3 regions of the Litorilituus sediminis genome follow, and region 2 is predicted to be linked to each of the others. Evidence: predicted binding sites of a transcription regulator. Region 2 holds the regulator's gene; each other region holds the start of a gene.
What was found. The regulator MetJ, encoded in region 2, represses methionine synthesis genes. The targets are predictions, from matches to a motif close to TAGACGTCTAGACGTCTA.

Region 1: EMK97_RS12415 (methylenetetrahydrofolate reductase) is a predicted target of MetJ. The motif match lies at 2,805-2,822, and genes of this name have one in related genera.
Region 3: msrA (peptide-methionine (S)-S-oxide reductase MsrA) is a predicted target of MetJ. The motif match lies at 4,515-4,532, and genes of this name have one in related genera.

The regions. Positions count from the first base shown of each region.
Region 1 covers NZ_CP034759.1:2,786,278-2,794,077, reverse strand. The annotation lists gene EMK97_RS12425 (IS110 family RNA-guided transposase) at 1-811, shown strand, start outside; gene EMK97_RS12420 (hypothetical protein) at 1,183-1,710, shown strand; gene EMK97_RS12415 (methylenetetrahydrofolate reductase) at 1,791-2,768, opposite strand; gene EMK97_RS12410 (cysteine-rich CWC family protein) at 3,094-3,303, opposite strand; gene EMK97_RS12405 (lipoate--protein ligase family protein) at 3,300-4,013, opposite strand; gene EMK97_RS12400 (delta-class carbonic anhydrase) at 4,344-5,195, shown strand; gene EMK97_RS12395 (helix-turn-helix domain-containing protein) at 5,276-6,256, opposite strand; gene EMK97_RS12390 (hypothetical protein) at 6,555-6,761, opposite strand; gene thiE (thiamine phosphate synthase) at 6,876-7,800, opposite strand, start outside.
Region 2 covers NZ_CP034759.1:2,070,204-2,078,003, reverse strand. The annotation lists gene EMK97_RS09260 (hypothetical protein) at 1-117, shown strand, start outside; gene sodN (superoxide dismutase, Ni) at 134-637, shown strand; gene sodX (nickel-type superoxide dismutase maturation protease) at 640-936, shown strand; gene hemE (uroporphyrinogen decarboxylase) at 1,421-2,488, shown strand; gene EMK97_RS09240 (1-aminocyclopropane-1-carboxylate deaminase/D-cysteine desulfhydrase) at 2,564-3,484, opposite strand; gene EMK97_RS09235 (DUF2959 domain-containing protein) at 3,506-4,159, opposite strand; gene metJ (met regulon transcriptional regulator MetJ) at 4,316-4,648, opposite strand; gene metB (cystathionine gamma-synthase) at 4,853-6,010, shown strand; gene metL (bifunctional aspartate kinase/homoserine dehydrogenase II) at 6,026-7,800, shown strand, end outside.
Region 3 covers NZ_CP034759.1:2,311,211-2,319,010, reverse strand. The annotation lists gene hemN (oxygen-independent coproporphyrinogen III oxidase) at 1-471, shown strand, start outside; gene rmf (ribosome modulation factor) at 559-732, opposite strand; gene EMK97_RS10310 (DUF3820 family protein) at 1,139-1,363, opposite strand; gene EMK97_RS10305 (DUF3083 family protein) at 1,484-2,596, shown strand; gene EMK97_RS10300 (response regulator transcription factor) at 2,604-3,134, opposite strand; gene EMK97_RS10295 (sensor histidine kinase) at 3,173-4,411, opposite strand; gene msrA (peptide-methionine (S)-S-oxide reductase MsrA) at 4,578-5,138, shown strand; gene EMK97_RS10285 (DUF3313 family protein) at 5,211-5,903, opposite strand; gene EMK97_RS10280 (DUF6351 family protein) at 6,126-7,800, shown strand, end outside.

The DNA of each region.
Region 1 (7,800 bases), 720 kb from region 2:
AGGACATAAGGTAAAGCTACTTCCTGCTCAACATGTAAAAGCGTTTTTAACAGGAAATAAAAATGACTACAACGACGCATATGCGATTGTTGTAGCTTCACAGCAGGCACATATTAAAGCAGTGCCAATAAAAACCATTGAAGAGCAGGATAATCAGCTTATTCATAAGGTCAGGGAATTAGCGATAGGGCAAAGAACAGCCTTATCTAATCAAATTCGTGGGTTACTGCTTGAATATGGAGTTAGCATTAAACAAGGCATCAAAAATTTACGCAAGGACGTTGTTGATTTATTAGATGAGACATCAAGCTTAAGTAGTACATTTAGGCAAGTATTAGCTCAGTTATATAGTCAGCTAGTGCACTTGGATAAAACTATTAAACAATATGACGAGCATATTAAGAAACAGGTAGCAAGTAATGACGCTTGTCAGCGTCTACAGACTATCCCAGGAGTTGGTCCAATAGTCGCTAGCGGCTACTACAATGAGGTTGGTAATGGTAGACACTATAAAAGAGGACGAGATGTCTCGGCGTCACTTGGTTTGGTGCCACGTCAGCATAGTACTGGCGGTAAAGACATATTACTTGGCATAAGCAAGCGGGGAAATCGCTATCTGAGATATCTTCTAGTACAAGGTGCTAAAGCAGTCGTCTCAAGAGCGAAAAATAAAACAGATAAGCTTAGTCAGTGGATAAATCGAATCGTAGCAACACGAGGACATAACAAGGCTTGTGTTGCCTATGCCAATAAAATGGCAAGAATAGCTTGGGCTATAACCGTTTCAGGGGAAAGTTACCAAGCTTTATAGAAATACTCTTCAGCGAATTGCGAAGGTAAATGGGTAGATGATTAAACAGGTCAAACCGGCATATTGAAAACCTGTCGAGCTCAGGGGTAGTAAAATACCGACAACCTGATAAGGACAATATGCGCGATTTACATCTAGGTCAGGGCAAATAAATTAAGTGCTCATAAACAGACCGAATATATGACAGCAAACCTGTCCCTGTTATCACCTAATAGACCTTGCAATACGGGAGGAGACCATATATGAGCTCGGCTTAATTAGGCTTGCAAAAGGCTTGCCCTTTCCTTTAAATATCAACAGTAATGAAAATCATTATCGTTTATTTTGTTTAATTCAGGTATTATAGCTTTTTTGATATGGGGAAACTGAACATGATGAAAACACTTCTTTGCCTAGCTAGCTTACTGGTTTTAACTGCCTGTAACCAAACAGATAGCAGCACGAATACAACCGAGACATCAACGAAGGCACTGCACACCTTTAACCAATATAAAAAGGACGCAATAAATTTAGTCTCATTAATTGAAGATAAGGCATCTGATAAAGACATTATTATTCAATCTGCTAATTTGGTTAAGCAATCCCAAACCATTATCAGTGCATTTAAAGAGAAACTTCCGCAATGTCAGGAGTATCTGACAGCGGTAAGTTCAGCAGCAACAATTATTCCGTCACTACCATTAGCAGAGATAGAAACTGATTATCATGCCGATGGTAAACTACCTAAACTCAACGATGCGAATTGCTATCATGCCAAAGACTTATTAGTACACCCTGCAACCGTTCAAGCTATCGCAGCAATTGGTATTACAACGCCAGAGCAACGTGAAGATGCTAAAGGTGAAATTGTTGAAGTTATTGAGCATTTCTCACAAGTTGAGCAGGCTTTTAAAGGTTAATACAGCCACAAAAGTACTATTCAAATAGAAGAACAGGTACAGCCAATAAACTACAGCGCATTAGCGCTGTAGTTTTTAGTCTAGCTGCGACCTAAAACCGCCAACTCTTTCTTCGCTAAGTAATTATCCATTTTAGAGCGCAATAATTTATACAAAAGAATTGAGCCATCAATTTCCGCTTTACGGTTAGTTAAGCTTTCAATATTCAAGCCTAGCGGTAAATCGTACGGCATTACCGCATCAAGTATTTGCTGCAAACTATTAACGCAAAACTGAATCGATTCATGCAGCGGATTTTTAGCATTTAGAATACGTAAGCTAGTGGCTTCTGGCACATTCACACCTAACCACTCAATAAACTCTAATGTTTTCTCACTACCACACGGAGAAAAAGTTAAAATTAACCGTTGTGGTTTCAAGCCTTGACGTTGACACTCAATGGCATAACGGGTCAATAAATCAATGGTTGCTTGCGGGTTATAAATCGCTTGTGAAATAAAAAAACTACAACCTTGTTTATGTTTCGCGATTAAACGCTCGTGCTCATTTCTTTTACTGGCGTGACGCTCTGCTATGGTTACCCCACCAATAAAGAACTCATGTGGGTTATCTACCAGGGTTTTGTAGGCATCTGCTAGAGGTAAAGATATTTCATTGTTAACTGAAGGGCTGCCAACAAGCACGACATCTTTTACGCCGTATTCTTGCCATGCCTCATTTGCCCACTGGTTAAAATCATCACTATTAGACTGCACGACACTTTTATAGGTGATCACAGGCCTAGTCGACTTTTTATTTAATAACGAAGAATAAACCCTAGAATCAAGCGTCGATTTAAACGGAAAAGGTCTAGGTTTGTTAATGCGAGAGTTTTCATCTTGAATGTCATAAACAATCAAGCCATCAAAGTCGATATCGCTAACACGATCAAGTAACTTATCAGCAATTTCATCCACTTGATCTAATGGCGTATCACTTTTGGGTGGTGTAGTACCAATAAAGTAAACCCCTCGATAAATATCGTTATATCTAACTTGTAACTCTGATTGTGCAGTCAAAATGTTCTTCCCATGTTTTAGCTAGATTACGACACCTAGATGTTTAGACGTCTATATGTTTATACATCCTGTATTATTTGTCAACCATCAGAAGTGACAATAAGCTCAGTCAAAATTAAATATACTTTATACCCATGAGTAACAGCCAATATTTTATTCATAATTCAACCAGTTACCAAGAAGAGCAATAAAGGCAAGATAACGAAAATAAATAATTTATTAGTTTTACTACTATAGACCATGGTCAAAACTCTATTAGCTTAGAGTTCGCTTAGTTAAAAGCTACCAGGCATAAAAAGGAGCTAATGATTAACGATGGCGGGATTTAACTGCAGTCATTAGCCTGCAGAAAAGCGCGCTGACACTGCTGGCAAATACAGGCTTTACCTTTAAGGGGCTCTGGCACTTTATCTTTTAGTTCTTCTGGCATTTCAGCCTGCATGCACCAGCAAGATGAGGCGCTTGCTACCTGACAATTATTTTTCTGCTGACATAATGGGCATAAGCTTTCATCAACTGACACGCTGTTATTCATCGATATAACTCACTATTAATAAATGCACGGCTTAGCTGGTTATATAATGCCTCTACCGATAATTTGTCATTGATATGCTGATATAAACTAGTGTGTACCTCTGCTTTAACACGCTCTTGTTTCTGACATTGTTGATAGCACAAATTCACAGGCCTAATAAGCTCATCAAGCAGCACATCAATTAATATAAACGCTTGTGCTAAAACCACCTTACCGCCGCCTTTTTTCAATACAACTCGCTGGGCGGTACCAACAATTTTTTTACCGTTGATATTAAGGTTATAGTCACCATCACAATACGAATGTTCAGTTGCATGCGCCTGACAAGCAATACCTAAGTCAGCAAAAAATGCCGTCAGTACCGTACATAAGTTTTCATAGGCTTGAGTAATTGAATAAGCTTGCTCACTCGGCCAAGTATACATATGAGATAAGTTAATCACCCCCGGACATTGCGGCACAGGGGCACCACCAGTTTTGCGTGATAGTATTTGCCAACCAGATTCAGCCAATGTTTGCGCTAACTCTGGCGATTCAGGCCACTTATTACCAGCAGGTAATACCAAGGTCGGCTTATCTGCCTGCCACAGCATTAAACATTGATTTAACTCTCCCGTTTGTACCTGTTTTAGCAGTTGTGTTTCTTTCGCGAACACATCGGCAACCGAGGTTGCTTGGTAGCGTAATAACTTATTTTTATTCTTGCTCATTCACTTGTTCACTACTTAAGTTAAGCCTTTGATACTGCATACATTATATGCATTTTATCGATTACAATTTTTAACAGAATATCTTGGTAAATACCTAGCTGAATTGCTGCTTAGTGTAGCATACTGCGACCATAATCTAAGGGCGAAAAATCACAACTTACTTTACCTAATTAATGCACAAAACAGACTTTATTAAACAAGAGCAACTATACCAAGGGACATGATTAAAAAAGACAAACGGTATCAATTTTAGCTCTTTCGCTAAGCCACTATAAAGTAAGCGCAATAATCCGAGATGAACAGAATATTTAATAAACTTAAGGCAAAAATATGAATAAAAATACCTTTCCTGCAATTGTTGCAGCAACATTAGTACCGCTAGCGGCGAACGCAGCTAGTGATCACAGCACAGTCTCTGATGAATACATAGCTAAACAGCGTGCTATGCTGGAAAAGAACACCGATGGCAAAGGCTTTGGCCCGCAGTCTCCGCGCAATATCGATACCTTAAAAGGTAGCAATGCTCGTATCTTCAACCAAGCACCTAAGTATCAAGATATGAACCTATGTAATATTCACTTCCACAAAAATGCCGAACATCAAGGCGGTGAATTTAATAAATACGCGGGCAATGGTGACGGTGCTGGCTTTCAAACCGGCTTTGTTTACTCAGGAAAGCTAACCGCAGCTGAAACGAAAAAAGTTAACCAAGAGATTTGTCCTAGCAAACATGGCGGCCTGCACCCAGGTGATACCATTGAGCTGCATTACGTGCATACCAGCGCACAAGTTAATCCGGGACCAACATTAGGCGCCTGTTTAAGTGACGCTATTATGAACCCGCAATTGCGTGTTGAAACTCAAGTTTATGTACTAGTAAACGACAAGCATGCTCTCGATTTTAGTGAATTAACCAAGCACGCTGTCGTTAATGGCAAGCACCAAGCGGTGAATATCCCTAATAATACCGGTACAGCAATTCAGTATGCTGGCTCTACTACTGGCCCAAGCTATAACGAGAAAGGTTCACCACTACAAGTCTCTTGGAGTGTTCGTCCAAAAATTGCCAAAGTGAATATCGAAACTGTCGGTAAGTGGTGCCAGGGTAATACCTTTAACGAAGATCATGCACATGGTGTACGTAACTTAGTGACTAATCCTAAGTTATTATCATCAATGTAAGTCACTAAAACAGTAACAAGGAGTCATGCAATGCCTTGTTACTGTTTACCTTGTTTGAGATTGCGCCGGCAAAAATACTATTACAGCTCTTCTTTACTAAACAGCTCCATTAAACCGACCAAGGCTCCAAACAGCACGGCCCCTACCGGCCAAACTATCCAAGTAACGGCCCAATTCATGGTCCACAAGCTCCAGCCTAAATAAATGGTTACCAATAAAGGCCAATAAAACGCAGCCAGCTTTTCTGCACGTTTAGCGCGTCTGCTCTTTTCTGAGTTAAGTGAACAGTCTTTTAAAATATTGTTGTAAGCATCATACTCAGCGGATACGGGTGAAATAATAAAAACACCAGCAGCAATTAAAATAAATAACACGATAAGCATCAACATCATTAATTCTTTACCGTCAAAGAATATATTTGCCAGCATTAACGGCACAAAACTAATGATAAATAAGAAAATACCTATCGATAGTCGACGATTATAAGTTGCTCTAAACTTTGTTAACTTATCTTGAAAAACACTATGTACGCCATAAGCTAACTCAAACGACTCTTCATCAATTAACGAAGTCTGTTCTTCATATTGATTAGTCTTAAGAAAATTACTCACCGCAATAGCAACCATAACTAAAATACAAACAATACCAAGCGCTGCTGCAATATCATCAGTGATATTTAGGCGATTTGTTTCAGCCATAGCTAAAAAGAAAAATAGCGGTACCACCGAGCAAATGCATAATATGACACCTTTAGTTACCAAGGCTGACACTTTCAATTTATTTGCTACATACTCGCTCGCCTGCTCCATTGATACTTGCTTAAGATTGCTAACCTTAGTTTCTTGATTAGGCTGACTAACTTCCTGTTCATCCTTTAATAAATAATCTGTGGTGACATCAAAAATTTCTGCGAGCTTAATAATTCTATTTAAGTCTGGAATGCTATTGGCACTTTCCCATTTTGAGACAGACTGCCGAGAAATATTCATTTTTTCGGCTAATTCTTCTTGTGACCAGCCAAGCTGCTTTCGACATTTGATAATTTTTTCTGCTAGTATCATTACATTCATCTCTTCAGGTTTTATTGAGCCTTAAGCTTAGGAAATCATGCAGTTGCAAGCTATCAAGCGAGCTTGTAATTTTGTCAACCAGCAGTTGCATTTGGCGGATTATTGCTCAATTTAGCGATTTTTTTGTTGTGCGGCAACTAAGATATGAAATGAAAACTGTAAAATTTAGCCAAGCTAAAATGAGAGTTTTTTTATCAAATATTGACCATGAAAAGCCGGAAAAAATGCACTTTTAACTAGCGCTATTTGCATAAAAATAGCAAATTACTCCAGTTAAAAGTTAGTTTTATTAGGCATCTTCTTCGTGCATTTGACCATCAATGAGCAAGGTTTCTTCTGCTACTTTTTCATCATGCTTAGCCAAACGATAACTACCGTTAAACATATATTCTAAAAAAATACGCTCACCAGCTTTTGCCTGTAAATGGCTTAATACTTCTCCCGGTAATTTCACACCAAAGCCATCACCTACTTTCTCAATTGTTAATTCAATCATAAAGCACTCGCTTAGTTATTAAGTAACTCGTGCTTAAGTTACTTAAATGATCATCCATTAAGTATAGTAGTCAACAATAAGCACACAAGTGAGCGTTTACTTCAGTGTGCGTAACTAGGTTTTATTGATACAAACTTGTAACTGAGCAACCGCCTGCTCAGGATCGTCAGCATGAGTAATGGAAGTCACCACGGCAATACTTTCAACCCCAGTTGCTGCCACAAGTGGCGCTCTTGCTAAGTTAATACCGCCGATAGCGACCACAGGGATTTGCTTGGCTTTATCATTCGGCCTTAATGTCAGCACTTGCGCAAGATTATCTAAACCCTGAATCTGTCCTGTCATATCTTTAGTGCTGGTAGGAAAAATAGCGCCAATAGCCAAATAAGAAGGTTGTAATTGCTGCGCTAACAAGAACTCATAACAGCCATGGGTGCTAAGACCTAAACGAATACCAGCGCGTTGAATTTGTGCTAAATCAGCAGCCATTAAATCTTCTTGACCAATATGAACGCCATAAGCACCGTATTTAATGGCTAGCTGCCAATAGTCATTAATAAACAGACGAGTATTATAGTCTTTCGCTAATTCCACCGCCTGAGCGATAACCTGCTCTAATTCATCTTCTGGCAAGTTTTTCACCCTCAGCTGAATAATTTCCAGCCCTAATGGCAATAACCGCTTAAGCCATGCTAATGAATCGATTACCGGATATAAACCTAACTGCTTGCCGTTAAGGTTGAGTGACTTAAAGGCAGGTAAATCATGATATTGCCGATGAATATCATCAACAACTTGCGGAAAGTCCTCACTACTATGCGGCCAGCCAAGCTGTTCAAACGCGCCGTAATATTGATGTTGCTTACTAGCACTTAAGTCAACACTCGCCTTTAAGCCTTGATTAATAAAAGCTTTCGCTAAGGTAAATGCATCACGTACTAAATAACCTAAGGCTAAAAAGCTGGCAAGCGCTGTGGCAAAACTACAACCACCGCCATGACTATAATGACTATCAATTCTTGCTGAAGATAACTGATAA
Region 2 (7,800 bases):
CATGATCATAGCGCTGCTGATGCTGGCTTGATTCATTTGTTATGGTTGGCTCCTATTATTATTGCCGCTGGTGTTTTGGCATTTAAAGAGTTAACAAGCTCTAAACGAGATAACTAAAGCAGGAGGATATATTATGATTTATCAAATTATTGAGAAGTTAGATGAAAAACTAAATTTTCCTGTGGTTTCTGCTCACTGTGATATCCCTTGTAAAATATATGACCCAATTACTGCACAAATTGCCGCCCTAACGCTGATTCGTATGGTTGATTTGATTGCAGAGTTGCAAGCGAAAGAAAGTCTAACGCTAGCACAGCAAGCTGAGTTTATTCGCTTAGTCAATCAAAAAGAACAGCATGCTATGGAAGTAAAACAGGAGATCGGCATTATTTGGGGCGATTATATTAAAGCGCCACAACTAAGCGCATTTCCTGAGTTACATGAATTAACTCACGATATTATGCTAACAGCATCAAAAGCAAAGCAGCACATCAGTAAAGAGCAAGCCTTATTATTGTTAGATAAGGTTAATCGCTTTGCAGAAATCTTTTGGCAAACAAAACAAGTAGCGACATTTACTGCTGTTTGCCCATATCCACCAGCCCAGAATGTGGTATACCCTAAATTAGGAGACTGATTATGTTAGGCTTTCACTTTTGTAAAGTTCGCGGTATGAGTATGTCACCTGACATTCCTGAAAATAGCTACATTTTTATCGTGCCTTGGTTAAGGTTAAGACAGCTTAAAGAAGGTAGCATATTAAAGGTGTTTCATCCTAAGCATGGCTTTATTGTTAAATCGCTAGCTAAGATAGACAGAAATGGTTTATTTTGGCTTAAAGGTCTGCACAAAAGTAGTATGCCAATTGAAAAGCTGGGTCCTGTCGGTAAATCGCAAATTTTAGGTAAAGTTCTGCTGGTATTTCCGCCTAAATAAGCCAATTTATTGGTTTTATTCTACGGGTGAAAAATGATGCTTTACGGGGAATAAAAAAGCCTTCCTCTTTCGAGGAAGGCCTGAACTGCTCGCATTATGGTCTTGTTAAACAAGCTTCTTATTAGTTATTTATTTTCTTATTATTGTTATTATTTTCTGTAGCGCAGGCATTTTATAACAAACCATTTTTTTCGCTGCAACAACTTTAATAGAGCATAAACTCCACGACTTTTTTCGTATTTAGGCGGTATTTGCCATACTGGTTGATAAGTTCTTGATTCAAAAACACTTGCCAAAAAACAACCGTATTTTTAAAGAAAAAAATTATTTTTATTGGAGAGATTTGTGGTCAGTTGATTTGGCGCATAGATCAAAATCAATGGCGGTGGTAAACTGTGCGCCATAAATAATTAGCTGTTATAGCTAGAGTGAAGTGGAATATAGCTAAGAAAGCTCAACCATACCAAGTTAAGAGGATATATTGGTGACAGAATTAAAGAATGATAACTATTTACGTGCGCTATTAAAGCAACCTGTAGATTACACACCAGTATGGATGATGCGCCAAGCTGGCCGTTATCTGCCAGAATATCGTGAAGTAAGAAAAGACGCTGGCGATTTTATGTCGGTTTGTAAAAACGCTGAGCTTGCTTGTGAAGTAACAATTCAGCCATTACGACGTTTTCCATTAGATGCGGCAATCTTGTTCAGCGATATTTTAACTATTCCTGATGCTATGGGTTTAGGTTTATATTTTGAAACCGGTGAAGGACCTAAGTTTGAACGTCCTATTACTTGTAAAGCTGATGTAGATAAAATTGCTGTACCTGATCCAGAAGATGAGTTGGGTTATGTTATGAATGCTGTTCGTACTATCCGCAAAGAACTGAATGGTCAAGTACCGCTAATTGGTTTTTCTGGTAGCCCATGGACATTAGCAACTTATATGGTTGAAGGTGGTAGCTCTAAAGGTTTTACTAAGATTAAGAAGATGATGTTTGCTGAGCCACAAACATTACACTTACTTTTAGATAAGCTAGCTGACTCTGTTATCAGTTACTTAAATGCGCAAATTGCCGCTGGCGCGCAATCTGTGATGGTATTTGATACTTGGGGTGGTGTGTTATCACCACGCGATTACAAAGAGTTTTCATTGCAATATATGGCGAAAATCGTTGATGGTTTAACTCGTCATAATGAAGGTCGCCAAGTACCAGTAACCTTATTTACTAAAAATGGTGGTATGTGGTTAGAAGATATTGCTGCGACTGGTTGTGATGCGGTAGGTCTTGATTGGACAATCGATATTGAAAAGGCCAAAGCACGTGTTGGTGATAAAGTTGCCTTACAAGGTAATATGGACCCATCTATGCTTTACGCACCATTACCGCGTATAGAGCAAGAAGTGTCGAAAATCTTAGCTGGTTTTGGTGAAGGTGGTACAGGTCATGTATTTAACTTAGGTCATGGTATTCACCCTGATGTTAATCCTGAGCATGCTGGTCACTTTATTGAGTCAGTACACCGCTTAAGTAAGCCTTATCATAAATAAGCATTTAAGCTTTGAGCATAATTTGAAAGGCCTACACAGTGATGTGTAGGCCTTTTTGCTATTTAAGCTGAGTTTTTATTTAGCCGATTCTTGTGGATATTTGAGCTGGTATCTAGGTAGCATGCTTTGATTACCGACTAAACCACCTTGATGAATGTAAATAATATCTTGATTGCTTTTACGCGCTTTTAAAAAGTCCAGTAAGCATAGCCAGCCTAGCGGATCATAGAGTAGTTCAAATTCAATACCCGTTTGTGCTTTTAGTTGCTGCCAAATTTGATAAAACTCCGCATACAGCTTACCAAAGTGATATTTTTTCCGGCTTGGCAGTATTGTCGGCCAATGAGTGCTGTTAGTGTCTAACTCGTTAAATTGCTGTTTTAAGTAGTCAGGCGTGCCCACACAAGCACAGGTCATCACTTGAAAGGGTAAATACTTTTGCAGATACAATGCGGTGGTACCTGTGCCTGCAGGTAACATAAAGACAGGGTTATTAAGCTCAAGTTCCTGGCATTGCTGAATTAACTCATTGGCTAACTGTTTTACACCAAAAGCCGCCTCTTGGCATCGACCACCTTCGGGAACGCTTAGGTGATTACGGTCAAAATCAAGACTTTGTACATAAGCTTCAAGGTTGCTGGTTAGCTCTTTTACTTCAATAATTTTCGCGCCTAGCTTAAGAGCAGCGGAATAATTACCTGTAGGTTGTGCTTTTAGCCAGTGTGGAATGGGTTTGCTATAGAAGTTAAGTTGCCAGCCTTTTAGCTTAGCAAGCGCTGCTAGCGAGTATAATGAATTAGCTTGAACTGAGCCATAACCCACCAGTGTTTTTACGTTAGGAAAGTCATGTGCTAAAAAATAGGCGAATTTACGTGCCTTATTGCCACTAAATTGGGCATGAAGTAAATCATCTCGTTTAATAAATACTTTATGACCGTGAAAATGGCAGGCTTGTATAGGTGAGTTAGCCAGCAGTTGCTCTGCTGGCTGTTGCATTTGGCTCATTACAATTGAGGTTTATGGTTCTTGCAGTAAATCTAAAAATTGTTGAGATTGCTTAATAGCTGAATTCATTTCTTTAATTAACAGTTCAACATCTTTTTTAATTGCGCCATATTCACCTTCTAAAGCGCCAATAGCACGAGCATTTAGATTATGTTTTAAGTACAAGGTGTTATCTTTTAATGCCGCTAACACAGGCGCCATTTTATCGTGTGCTCTATGCATTGATTTGATTAAGGTTTTATATTGACGTTGTGTAGATTTTAACTTGGCCTCGCTTTGTCTTCTGAGTTTAGCGCTGCTGTATTGTTCCACTTCATCTTGCCATTCATCAAAAAGTGCTTCCGCGACATCTTCAATAGCAGCTATTCTACTAGCAACTTCTTCTGACGCTTCTTTACTGGCATCATACTGATCTTTAGTTGCTTGGTATTGCTCTGCAAGATCGCCACCGTCATAGGCTATTAACTGTGAAAGTTGCTCTAAGGCAGACGTAAATTGTTCTTGAGCGTCCTTTTGCGCATCTTGAGCGTTTTCAACGCGATCTAACATGATATCGCGCTTATGTTGGCCAACAGATTCCATGGCGGAGTAATAGGCTGATTGACAGCCTGTTAAAGTGATTAATATAGAAGAAATTAACAACGCTTGTGCTAAAAGTCGCATCAGTTTGTCCTTAGGTTGAATGTTGTTAGCTAATTATAGGTATAGAAAAAGTTTATCAGCTTTGCATTCGATGTGAAATAAATCCGTGCCAAGCTAACAAAAAAGCCATAATGATTCAGTCATTATGGCTTTTTTTGCTAATTCAGTGATAGCAGCTTATTATTCTTCGTCTTTCTCTTCATAAGCACTAAAGTCAGTAATACCTTGTGCTTCTAGTAATCGACGTACGCTCGCCGGCAACTTTTCGTTATTATCTTTGGCTAAATCTTCATCATCTGGTAACGGTTGACCAGTAAAAGCATGTAAAAATGCTTCGCAAAGTAGTTCACTGTTGGTTGCGTGTCTTAAATTATTTACTTGGCGACGGGTTCTTTCGTCGGTTAATACTTTAAGTACTCGCAAAGGAATTGATACGGTAATTTTTTTAACTTGTTCGCTTTTTTTACCGTGCTCGGCATAGGGATTAATATACTCGCCATTCCACTGAGCCATGGAGATTCCTCTATAGTAGCTATTGTAATAATATATATTTTCTGGGGCTAGATTTTACCTTGTCGGAAAAGTGAGTCAAGTAGAAGTTTAGAAGTCTAAAATATCTTGACGCTTACAGTTAAAGTGTTTAGAGTTATAGACGTCCAAACATCTATACGTTTTTTTGAGTAAATGAGCGAATCTAGCTCATAAATGGAGAACACTATGTCGATTAAAAATATTACCACTTCGGCAGTACAAGCAGGCATTAATACTGATGAACATCACGGTGCAGTGGTACCTCCTATCCATTTATCTAGCACATACTCATTAAAAGGTTTCAATGAAAAACGAGAGTTTGATTACTCTAGAACAGGCAACCCAACTCGAGCAACCTTTGCTCAAGCCATTGCAGAGCTTGAGCAGGGTAGTGTTGGTATTGTCACTAGCACAGGCATGTCGGCCGTTCACCTTATTTGCCAGTTATTATCAACAGAAGATACTATTGTTATTCCTCATGACTGTTATGGCGGTAGTTTTAGGCTATTTACTCACCTAGCTCGTCGCGGCCAATTTAAGCTTGTTGTTGTTGATCAAAATGATGAAGCAGCATTTGCCCAAGCTTTAGCGCAAAAACCAAAATTAGTGCTGTTAGAAAGCCCAAGTAACCCGTTATTACGCTTAGTTGATATTGAAAAGCTAACTAAAGCTTGTCATCAAGTAGGCGCACTTGTTGCGGTCGATAATACGTTTTTATCACCAGCATTGCAGCAGCCATTAGCACTCGGTGCTGATATTGTTTTTCACTCCACCACTAAGTATATCAATGGTCATAGTGATGTTGTTGGCGGTGTTTTAGTCACAAAAGAACAGGCACTAGGTGAAGAGCTAGCCTGGTGGGCAAATTGTATTGGTATTACTGGTAGTGCTTTTGATAGTTTCTTAGCGTTACGTGGCTTAAAAACCTTACCGGTAAGAATGAAACAGCATCAAGAAAATGCTAATGAAGTTGCTAAATTCTTAAAACAGCACAGTGCAATTGACGCGGTTTACTTTCCAGGCTTTGCAGATCACCCAGGTCATGATATTGCCAAAAAGCAACAGCAAGGTTTTGGCGCTATGATGAGCTTTGAAGTAAAAGGTGGCGTTGAAGCGGTTAAAAAGTTATTTGCCAATGTAAAGTTATTTACATTAGCGCAATCACTCGGTGGTGTTGAAAGCTTGATAAGTCATCCATCAACCATGACTCATGCTGGTATGGAAATCGAAGCGCAGCTTGAAGCGGGTATCACGCAGTCATTAGTGAGAATTTCTGTCGGCATTGAAGATGTTAATGATATCATTGCAGATCTTAATCATGGTTTGAGCCAAAGCCAGTTGTAGTAGGTAGGAAAATTAATGACACAGACGCAATTAAATGTTGAACAGTCTAACGCAACAAGTTTTGACGCGGTAACAGAAAATCATTTGGCCAAGCATGCAATTCAAGTACATAAATTTGGTGGTAGTTCACTAGCATCAAGTCAATGCATAAATCGTGTGCTTGAAATAATTAAAAGCCACTGCCAAATCAATGATATTATTGTGGTTTCGGCCAATGGTGATACCACAGATCATTTATTTTCTTTATATCAGCTAGCGCAAGAGCAATTACAAGCAAGTTTAGAAGAGCAAGACCCAAGACCGTTAGAGGCTGCCGTAGCGGCGTTAAGCAAGCAGCAGCAAGCTTTAATCACAGAGCTATTAAATGCCAATAATGCTAAGCAGTTAATTCACTCTTTAGCGGCAGATATTGAACAGCTTAAAGCGTGGTTAACTGGTGATTTATCAGCGCATCACAATAATATTTTAGCCTTTGGTGAGTTGTGGTCTGCACGCTTATTATCTGCTTTGTTAAATGAAAAATTATGTCCTAGTAATAGTATTGATGCGCGAGACTTTCTTGTTATCGATAATGAGGTAGATTGTTTAGTTGATACTGCAACTAGTGCTGCGCAATTAAGACAGCATAGGCAATTTGGCAAACTTGCCGTGATCACTGGCTATATCAGTAAAGATGAGCGCGGTCATACCTGTACCTTAGGGCGCAATGGTAGTGATTATTCAGCAACCATTGTCGCCTCATTAGTGGATGCGAGAAATGTCACTCTTTGGACCGATGTTGACGGTATTTATAGTGCCGACCCTCGTATTGTACCAAGTGCGCGTAAATTGCACCGTTTACCTAATGGTGTAGCCAAAGAGCTTGGCCGTTTAGGTAACCCAGTACTGCATGCTAAAACCTTATTACCATTAATTAACCCGTTAACTGAGCATCACACCCATTTGCATGTTGCCAGTAGCTTTGATGCTCAGGTTGCAGGTACTGAAATAGGTAAATTTGGTCAGATAGCCAAACAAGAGCTATCGGTTACTTATTTAAATGATTTATTGCTTGCCCATTCAGAAAGTTTTATTGGCGAAGCGGCTAACAAGGTACGAGCTGAGTTTGCACCTATTTGTGTTGATGATAAGCAAGGCTTTGTGGTGATTACACAGGCTCAACAAAAAGCGTTAAGTCAATGGCTCGCAAGTCATGATACCGAAGTTAAATTTAATCCTGTGTCGATTATTGCCACCGTGGGCCATAAGGTGGCTGAACGTGGTGATATTAAAGCGCGCTTTAAGCGCAGCTTAAGATCTGTAAAACCATTACATTTAGTCAACAGTGACAATAGTCATAGTGTGATTGCGATATTGTCTGAGCCTTGTACACCGGAAATTCTTAATAATGTCCATCATGATATGACTAAAGATGCCCGTCATATTGGTTTAGTTGTTGCAGGTTTAGGTAATATTGGTCAGCGTTTTCTTGAGTTATTACCAAGTCAATTAGCTAAAGTAGAGGCACTTGAGAATACTCACTTGGTTGGTTTACTGTCTTCGAAGAAAGCACTGATTAACAATGATGGTATTGATGTGAACCAAGCTTTGTCTTTATTTGAGCAAGACTCACAAGGCTATGATAACCAGCAATTGCTCTCTTGGCTTAGCCATCACCCTTACGATGAACTTATCGTTGTTGATATTACCCCGAGCGAAGATTTTAGCTTGTTATATGAGCAGTTTTTTCAGCAAGGTATCCATGTTATTGGTGCTAATAAGTGGGCGGCATCTAGTAGCACAGCACATTA
Region 3 (7,800 bases), 240 kb from region 2:
AATGATGGTTCGTTACATAGAAACTTCCAAGGTTACACGACTCGTGGTGGTTGTGACTTATTAGGGCTAGGTGTTTCATCTATTAGTGCTATTGGTAATAGCTTTAGCCAAAATATCAAAGATTTAAAGGAATATTATCAGGCAATTACTGAGCAACAGCATGCTCAGGTAGTTGGGGTAAGCTTATCTGAAGATGATGTTATTCGTGGAGAAGTCATTCGCGAATTAATGTGTAATTTATACTTAGATAAAAACCAAATTAGTGAAAAATATAATATTAATTTTGATGACTATTTTGCTGATGATCTCCCCTTACTAAATACGTTTATTGATGATGGTTTAGTAGAAAATAACGCTGACTGTATTCGTGTAGATCAAAAGGCGCGTTTGTTAATTCGTATTATTTGTATGAGCTTTGATGCTTATATGAAAAAGCATGTTAACCAGCAGCGTTTTTCTCGCGTGATATAGCAAGAATAGTTTGTTTAATTGAATGGCGAAATACAAGGATGCTGGAGAAGGTCATGCTTGTATTTCACCAAGTGGCTAGATAAAAAATTATCTAAAAAGCCCCATATTGCGATCAGCAACCGCTTCTCGCCAACCGCCTAACCATTGTGATTTAGCTTCGATATTTTGGTATGGACAATGCTCTTTAGCTTTGCCACAAAGACCTGCCTGATAACCATTTGAATGCGCTCTTCCTAATTTGTCCCTTTTTTGTCTCTTCATAGTTTGTACCTCATAGAACACCTCGTAACTGTTTGATAAATAATTATTTAGCTTTTAAATGAAAAGCAGATTTTAAATATAAATACTACGTTGTGGTCAATTTTTGTTGCTTGTGAGTTAGCACTTAGCGTGCTGGTGGGAGTCATATTTTCCATAATTAAACAACGCAAATTGACGGATTTATTTAAGAGGATTTGAACTGTGCTTGCAAGCAAAAATTTTGCTTCACTGCAGCTCAAATTCCATAAAATAGTAGGTCAAATTTTTGCTGAAAAAATAGCCGCTGAGAAAACAACTTGTTAGCAGCTATGCATAGATGAATTTTTTATATTGGCTATTTTTTATATAGAAAATTGGTTTAAAGGTTACAATTTGATGACGTTTTGATGAAAGTTAATTAATGTTTTTAGCTGTCACTGTGTAACAGCGGTTTTAGCATAGCCTCTAAACCATTAAGTTTTATTTCATACATCAAGGCGAGTTGTTCACCGAGTTTACCTTGAGGGTAGCCATTACTATGGAACCAAACTAAATAGGGCTCGGGTAATTGCAGTAATTTCCTTCCTTGGTATTTGCCAAAAGGCATAGTTTGATTAATTGCTTCTACGAGTTTTTTTTGATCGGCTAACAAGAAGGTTCTCCATTATTTCTTTGTCACTTTACTGACATCTGTAGGTCACAAAAACGTCATTTTTCTTATCTAGAATGTCAGCAATTAAATTACCTGTTTTAATTCTCAAATGGAATTTTTATGTCAATTATTAGAAAGCGTAGTGCGGCACATAAGGCATATTTGCCTAGCAATGTTAGGGATAACCAATATATATTAGCGGAATTCGCATTAACCGATGAGTTACTTGACGCCTTATCTGGTAAGTATTCCACTGTAAAGCCGCAGCCGTATTATGACGTCTACCATTATTTATCTACAGCATTTTTTTCTTTAACGACAAAGTTTGAATTAAGTAACTGTCAGTTTATTGCTAATGATAAATTGGCCCGGGTGCGTTTTAGCCAGGAAATGCATCAGTGGCAAACCAACCAACAAATTTTATTTTATTACAATCCTGAACAGCATCATTTGAAGAAGTCTTTCTTTGATGGCAGTAAAAGAGCTAAGAAGATTTGCTTATTGTTTTTAGCTACAGGTGATGATATTCGCCAAAATGCCGCAGGCTTTCATGGCAAAGTTGTTAATGTTTTAGGGCAGTTTTGTCAGGAAATGTCCTTAAAAATGGATGATGTCAGAGTAAGGGATCATCAGCATTTGACCTATGATTTATTTGCCAAGGAAAAGGGGTGTGCATCAACGCAAGTACATAAACTGAGACAAATTGATAAGCGCTATGCCAGTCAACATGTTGAGTTGCCTATTAATCATAGCGCGATGAATTATGCGGTGATTAATTTAAACATCAATAATGATATTTTGAACTTGGTAGAGCTAGACAATAGCTCTCAAGACCCTTACAACCCTTTGTATACGCACTTAACCAATGTGTTTACCCTTGCAGCTAAACAGTATAATTTAAATAATGCTGCACTTATTGCTAATGGTCTTGTGCCTATAGTGCGCTATAGCATTCATGAAATTGTCTCTAGGGTAGGCGAGTTGCAAATGCTTGGTTACAACCCTGAGCAAACACCATGTGGCATTGTCAGTAAGTGGGACGCTAATGAATTAACGGATACTATCCAGCTTATTTTTGTTGCCACGAAAGAAAATAGTACAGAATATGGTTACGGGCGTTTTCTAAATCAAATTGAGCAAGCAATGCAATTAATGGCAAAAGAGTTAGGTATATCGCCTAGTAAAAATGAGCTTTTAATTCGCTTCCATCAGCATGTCGCTTATAACTTTTAGCTTCTGCTTAGCTGGTTTGTGGGCGCTTTTGTAGCTTACGCTGTAAAGTGCGCCTATGCATGGAAAGCTGTCTGGCGGTGGCAGAGATATTCCCTTGATTAGCCTTTAATACTTGCTGAATATGCTGCCATTCTACTTGCTCTGCTGACAGTGTTTGTTCAGGCTCGTCTTTGATATCTATCGTGGCTGCCTTGGTATTGCTCAAGGTGGCTAGTAGGGTTTGACTGTCTATAGGTTTAGCAAGGTAATCATCTGCCCCTAGCTTTATGGCATCAACTGCGGTAGCAATACTAGCAAAGCCTGTCAGTAATATAATACGACTTTGTGGTCTTAGTTTGCGCAGAGGCGTGATGATATTTAATGTGGTTTCTTCTGCAAGCTTCATATCAAGTAAGATATAGTCAGGCAAAATACGATGACACGCTAACAGGGCGTCATTGTTGTTATCAACATGGGTACATTCATAGCCGTGCTTTTCCAATCGTCTTTTTAGTGTGTTGGCAAAGACAATGTCATCTTCAACTATGAGTAATTTCATGTCTAACTCCGTGTTTTATTGTTTGTTCTTTTGGGCCACTAAGCTTGGCTAGCGGGTAAACTTAAGGTAACTAAAGCGCCACCATCTTGATGGTTTGTTAATGCTAACTTACCACCTAGCCTTTCTAAACTCGCATGACTTAGAAAAACCGCCATGCCTAATCCTTGTTCACTGGCAACGGGTTTTACCCCGAGCTCTGCTAATTTTTTCAGAGTAAAACCTAAACCGTAATCTCTGATACTTAATTGCCAATTTTCACCGATGATCTGGCTCTCAATACTTAAACGCAGGCTGTTATTGGCTTTACTCGCTCTAATGGCATTGTTAATAAGATTTAGAATCGCGGGCAATAAAGCGGCATCAGCATTGATGCTGTTATTATCTTGGTGTCTAGCAATAAGTTCAAGTTCAATATCAGGGTAGTTAACAGAGATATTGTCTTTTATATCATCGAGTAATTGTTGGCAGCTAATAGGCTTTATTGTTTGCTCTTTAATGGAAAATACCATGGCTCTAAAGTCTGCCAAACTCTCACGACAGCGCGTAAGTTGTTCTTGCATATCATCTATGACGGGATTATTAGGGAAATCTTCAGCCAGCTCATCGGCAAGCAATTGCACGGTGGCGATAGGGGTTGCTAATTGGTGAGTAACCTGAGCTGAGGCAACACCAAGTGCGGTAACCTGTTCTTGTTTGAGCAAATTTTCTCGATAAGCAGCAATGGCCAGTTCTTGCTGGTTAATGCTACGCGCCATTTTGCCTACCACTAAAGCAACAACCAGTGTTGAGAAAAGAAAGTTAATGCCCATACCAATAAAGTGACCTTCCATATTGCCATGCATAACACTCATTGGCAGAAACCAAAGTAAGGCGCTATAAGAGAAAATAGCCAATGAGGCTACTATGGCTAATAATATTGGCGTTAAGGTAACTGCCGCTATGGCAATTGGGATAAGTAACAAAGATACAAAGGCGTTGGTTGCTCCGCCGCTGAAAAATAGTAGTAGTGATAAGAAAATAATATCAGCACAAATTTGAATTAAAATGGCGGTTTGGCTGTTCTTATCATCACTCGGGTGGTGTTTTCTATAATAGAAGCTGCTACCTAAGGTAAACAATACTTCGAGACCTATGACGCTAAATAGCGGAGTCCAAGGTAACTGGTAATGCAGTACTAAATTAACAAAAAAGATCAGCAATAGCTGAATGGTAATTGCTATGCTACGCAAGGCAATAATGGCTTGTATTTGGCTTGCTCTTTTGATGAATTTTGGCATAAGTCTTTTATGGCTAAATGAAATTAATTAGCATCTTACCTGATTAATGAGCAAAAAAGTTAAGCAAGGCACATCAAGTTGATAAAGATCAGCAAAAAACAAATAGACGTCTAAACGTCTATGGTGTATTGTTACTCGAGATAAATTCACGTGATTTGGTGAGGCTATGACAGAAAAATCTAATAAGACGAATATTCAACAGGCAACTTTAGCTGGTGGCTGTTTTTGGTGTATAGAGGCGGCATATAACAGCTTGCAAGGTATAGAGCAGGCAGTGTCGGGTTATATGGGTGGTGACAGTGCTGCACCAACATATAAAGAAGTTTGCGCTGGCGATACAGGCCATGCTGAAGTGGTGCGTTTAACCTTTGATGCCGATATCATTAGTTACCGAGAGATTTTAGAGATCTTTTTTACCTTACATGATCCGACTCAGCTTAATCGTCAAGGTAATGATATTGGCACTCAATATCGTTCAGAAATTTTCTTTGAGAATGATGAGCAGCAAGTTATTGCTAATGAAATTATTGCTGAGCTAAGTCAATCGGGTGCCTTTGAGCAGGATATTGTGACTAAGGTGACGCCAGTAAGTGAATTTTATTGTGGTGAAGACTATCACCAAGAGTACTTTAACAACAACCCTGAGAACCAATACTGCCAGGCGGTGGTTTCGCCTAAACTGGCTAAGTTTCGTAAGACTTTTGTTAGTAAATTAAAGGGTGAGTAGAAAATACTAGTTTGCTCATTGCTATACAGAAAGTATTTAGTGACGAGCAAACTAGCAGAGCATTATTTTATGCTATTTTTTGTTGCTTTGGTGGGTTTCATCAAACTTGCTTCTTAAGGTTTGCGCCCATGAGCGAATAATGCGTTTGGCATCGGCGCGATTGGTTACGCGATTTGACCATTGGTAATAACCGCGATCACCAGCAACTTGTGAATCAATAATTCGGGCAAGAATTTCACCGCTTACCGCATCGTATAGCTCTAAATATAGGGTTGCGGAGCCTGAATCATTGGTTAATGTTTTCCTGGGGGTTGCAGATGAGATATCAGGCGCATTTACATCCAGATTAATAATAGCGGGTCTGATAAGTAAGGTGCCTTCACTGGCTTGCTTAACAATCGGATAGTTATTGTCGCGAGAGAATTCTTCTAAAAAGACTTCATCTAATAATCCAGCAACAGATTCCTTAATACGGATTATATCTTTATCACGTATCTTTGAGGAGAGTGATGCAGCACCGCGATTGTAGTCTCGTTTCCAGTTTTTCTTAAAAGCAACAGTACTTGGTGCAATTTGTACCTTGTCGTATTCAGCAAAGTTAACACCGGGCTTTTGATAGGCTAAGGTTGAGCGACTTTCGTGTTTTAAATCTAAACCTTCAGCTGTTTCCTGTGGCGCATTACCTTGATAGGTGCTGCTACAACCAGCAAAAAGCAGCGTAGTTAGTAAAATAATGCCAGTATGCAGTTTTGATATATTTTTCATATAGCTTCCTTGTGTTTAGCTGTTGTTATTTGGATTATTTTCCAATGAGACGCACTCAGTTTGGCACACTATTGGTTAACATACAAAGGGGCAATTTCAGCTAAAAATCATGCTGAGTATCTTTGAAAATGATCAGGCTTAGCTATACTGAAAGAACGAATAATAACAACAAAACGCTAATTTTTTCGATTGTAACCTCAGACTTCTAAAGGTGGTGATCTTATGCGTTTTAATAAGTTAACCCTGTTATTAGCTACAGCGTTTATCGCCCTTGCTTATCTCATTTACCCTGCTGATGACCCATACAAGCACCGACAGGTAAATCGTATCGCCTCGGCAGAAAATAACTTTACTTTGCCTATTGAACCACATATTAGCCAAGTGACTAGGCCAAAAGAAACCTTTTCCTTTCCAATTAAGCTTGGCGAAGTCGGCCCAAGTAACTCACTGTATTCTGGCCCTAAGCAATATCCTTTTTATTGTATGACCATAGACTCTAAATTAGGGCAACCGCTTGTTGATAATTTGCAGGGGTTTGGCGTGCCAGTATACGAGGATATTAATAAGCAAAGTAAAATTATTGGTCATTCAAAAGATTGCCTAGTAAAAAGCCAATTGCATTTTTTCTATCTGGATAAAGCCGATCGCCTTGTTAAGCTCAAGCCTGAGCAATTTAATTCTATTTCGCAGCTTGCTCAAGCTAAGCAGCCATTACAATTGTTTCGCGCTGAGCAAGGTAGTATTAATCGCTTTATTTACACCATAGCTATGGCAATAACGCCAGAAGAATTAGGCACTAGAGTAGAAAGCAGCCTATGGAATAAGCGCTTAATTTATCAATTTAATGGTGGCTCAGGTATTGGTTTTCGCCAAGGTCGACAAAAAGCCGTCAAAATTATTAGTAATCGCTTAGCGCAAATTCAGGCAGGTTATGCGGTCATCAGCTCAAGTGGTAATCGTACTAGCTATACCTATAACATGCTATTGGCAGAAGATACTGCCAGACGAGTAAAACTTAACTTTGTTAGCTTGTTTGGCGAGCCTTTATACACTGTAGGAATTGGCGGCTCAGGTGGTGGTTTGGCGCAATATCTAATTGCGCAAAATAGCCAAGGTATTCTCGATGGCTTAATTCCACAATATTCTTATCCAGATATGCTTAGCCAAACCATTTATGCCTTAGATTGCGATTTATTAAACAACTATTTTACCTTTCGAGATAAAGGCAACAGTCGCTGGCAGCAGTGGGATCAACGTAAGTTATTAGAAGGTATGAATACTTTGCATGACTTTCCCCAAAGGATAGCTTTTTTACAGCCGGTAGCACAATTAATGGCGGGTATGGTACCAAGTTTCCCTCAAGGAAATAGTGAGTGCATCAATGGTTATTTTGGTTTGTCGACTTTTATTCATAACCCGAGGCAAGGCTTTTTACGTAGCTTTTTCAGTGAAGATGTTGTTGAGCAAACCAACTGGAACTATTGGGAAGATATGGCTTGGTTATTTAAACGTGATCAACATGGTTTAGTGCAAAGTACTTGGGATAATGAAGGGGTGCAATATGGCCTTAGGGCACTTAAACAAAAACAAATAACCTTAACAGAATTTGTTCATATCAATCGATATATCGGTGGCTGGAAAGAGCAACATCAAATGCAGCCTGAAAGTATCGTAATGCCTTTTGGTCGTAAGTTACCGCTTTGGTTATCTCTGTGGGGCAGTGACAATATTACCGAATATGATGAAGTATTAGCACATGCGCCAAGACATAGCGCCTCTCTTGCGGCAATTGAGGCAGCTTATCGGGGCGGACAAGTGTTTATCGGCCAGCTTGATTTACCCATTATTGATGTTCGTCATTATTTAGAAGAGAAATTAGATATGCATCATATGTCGG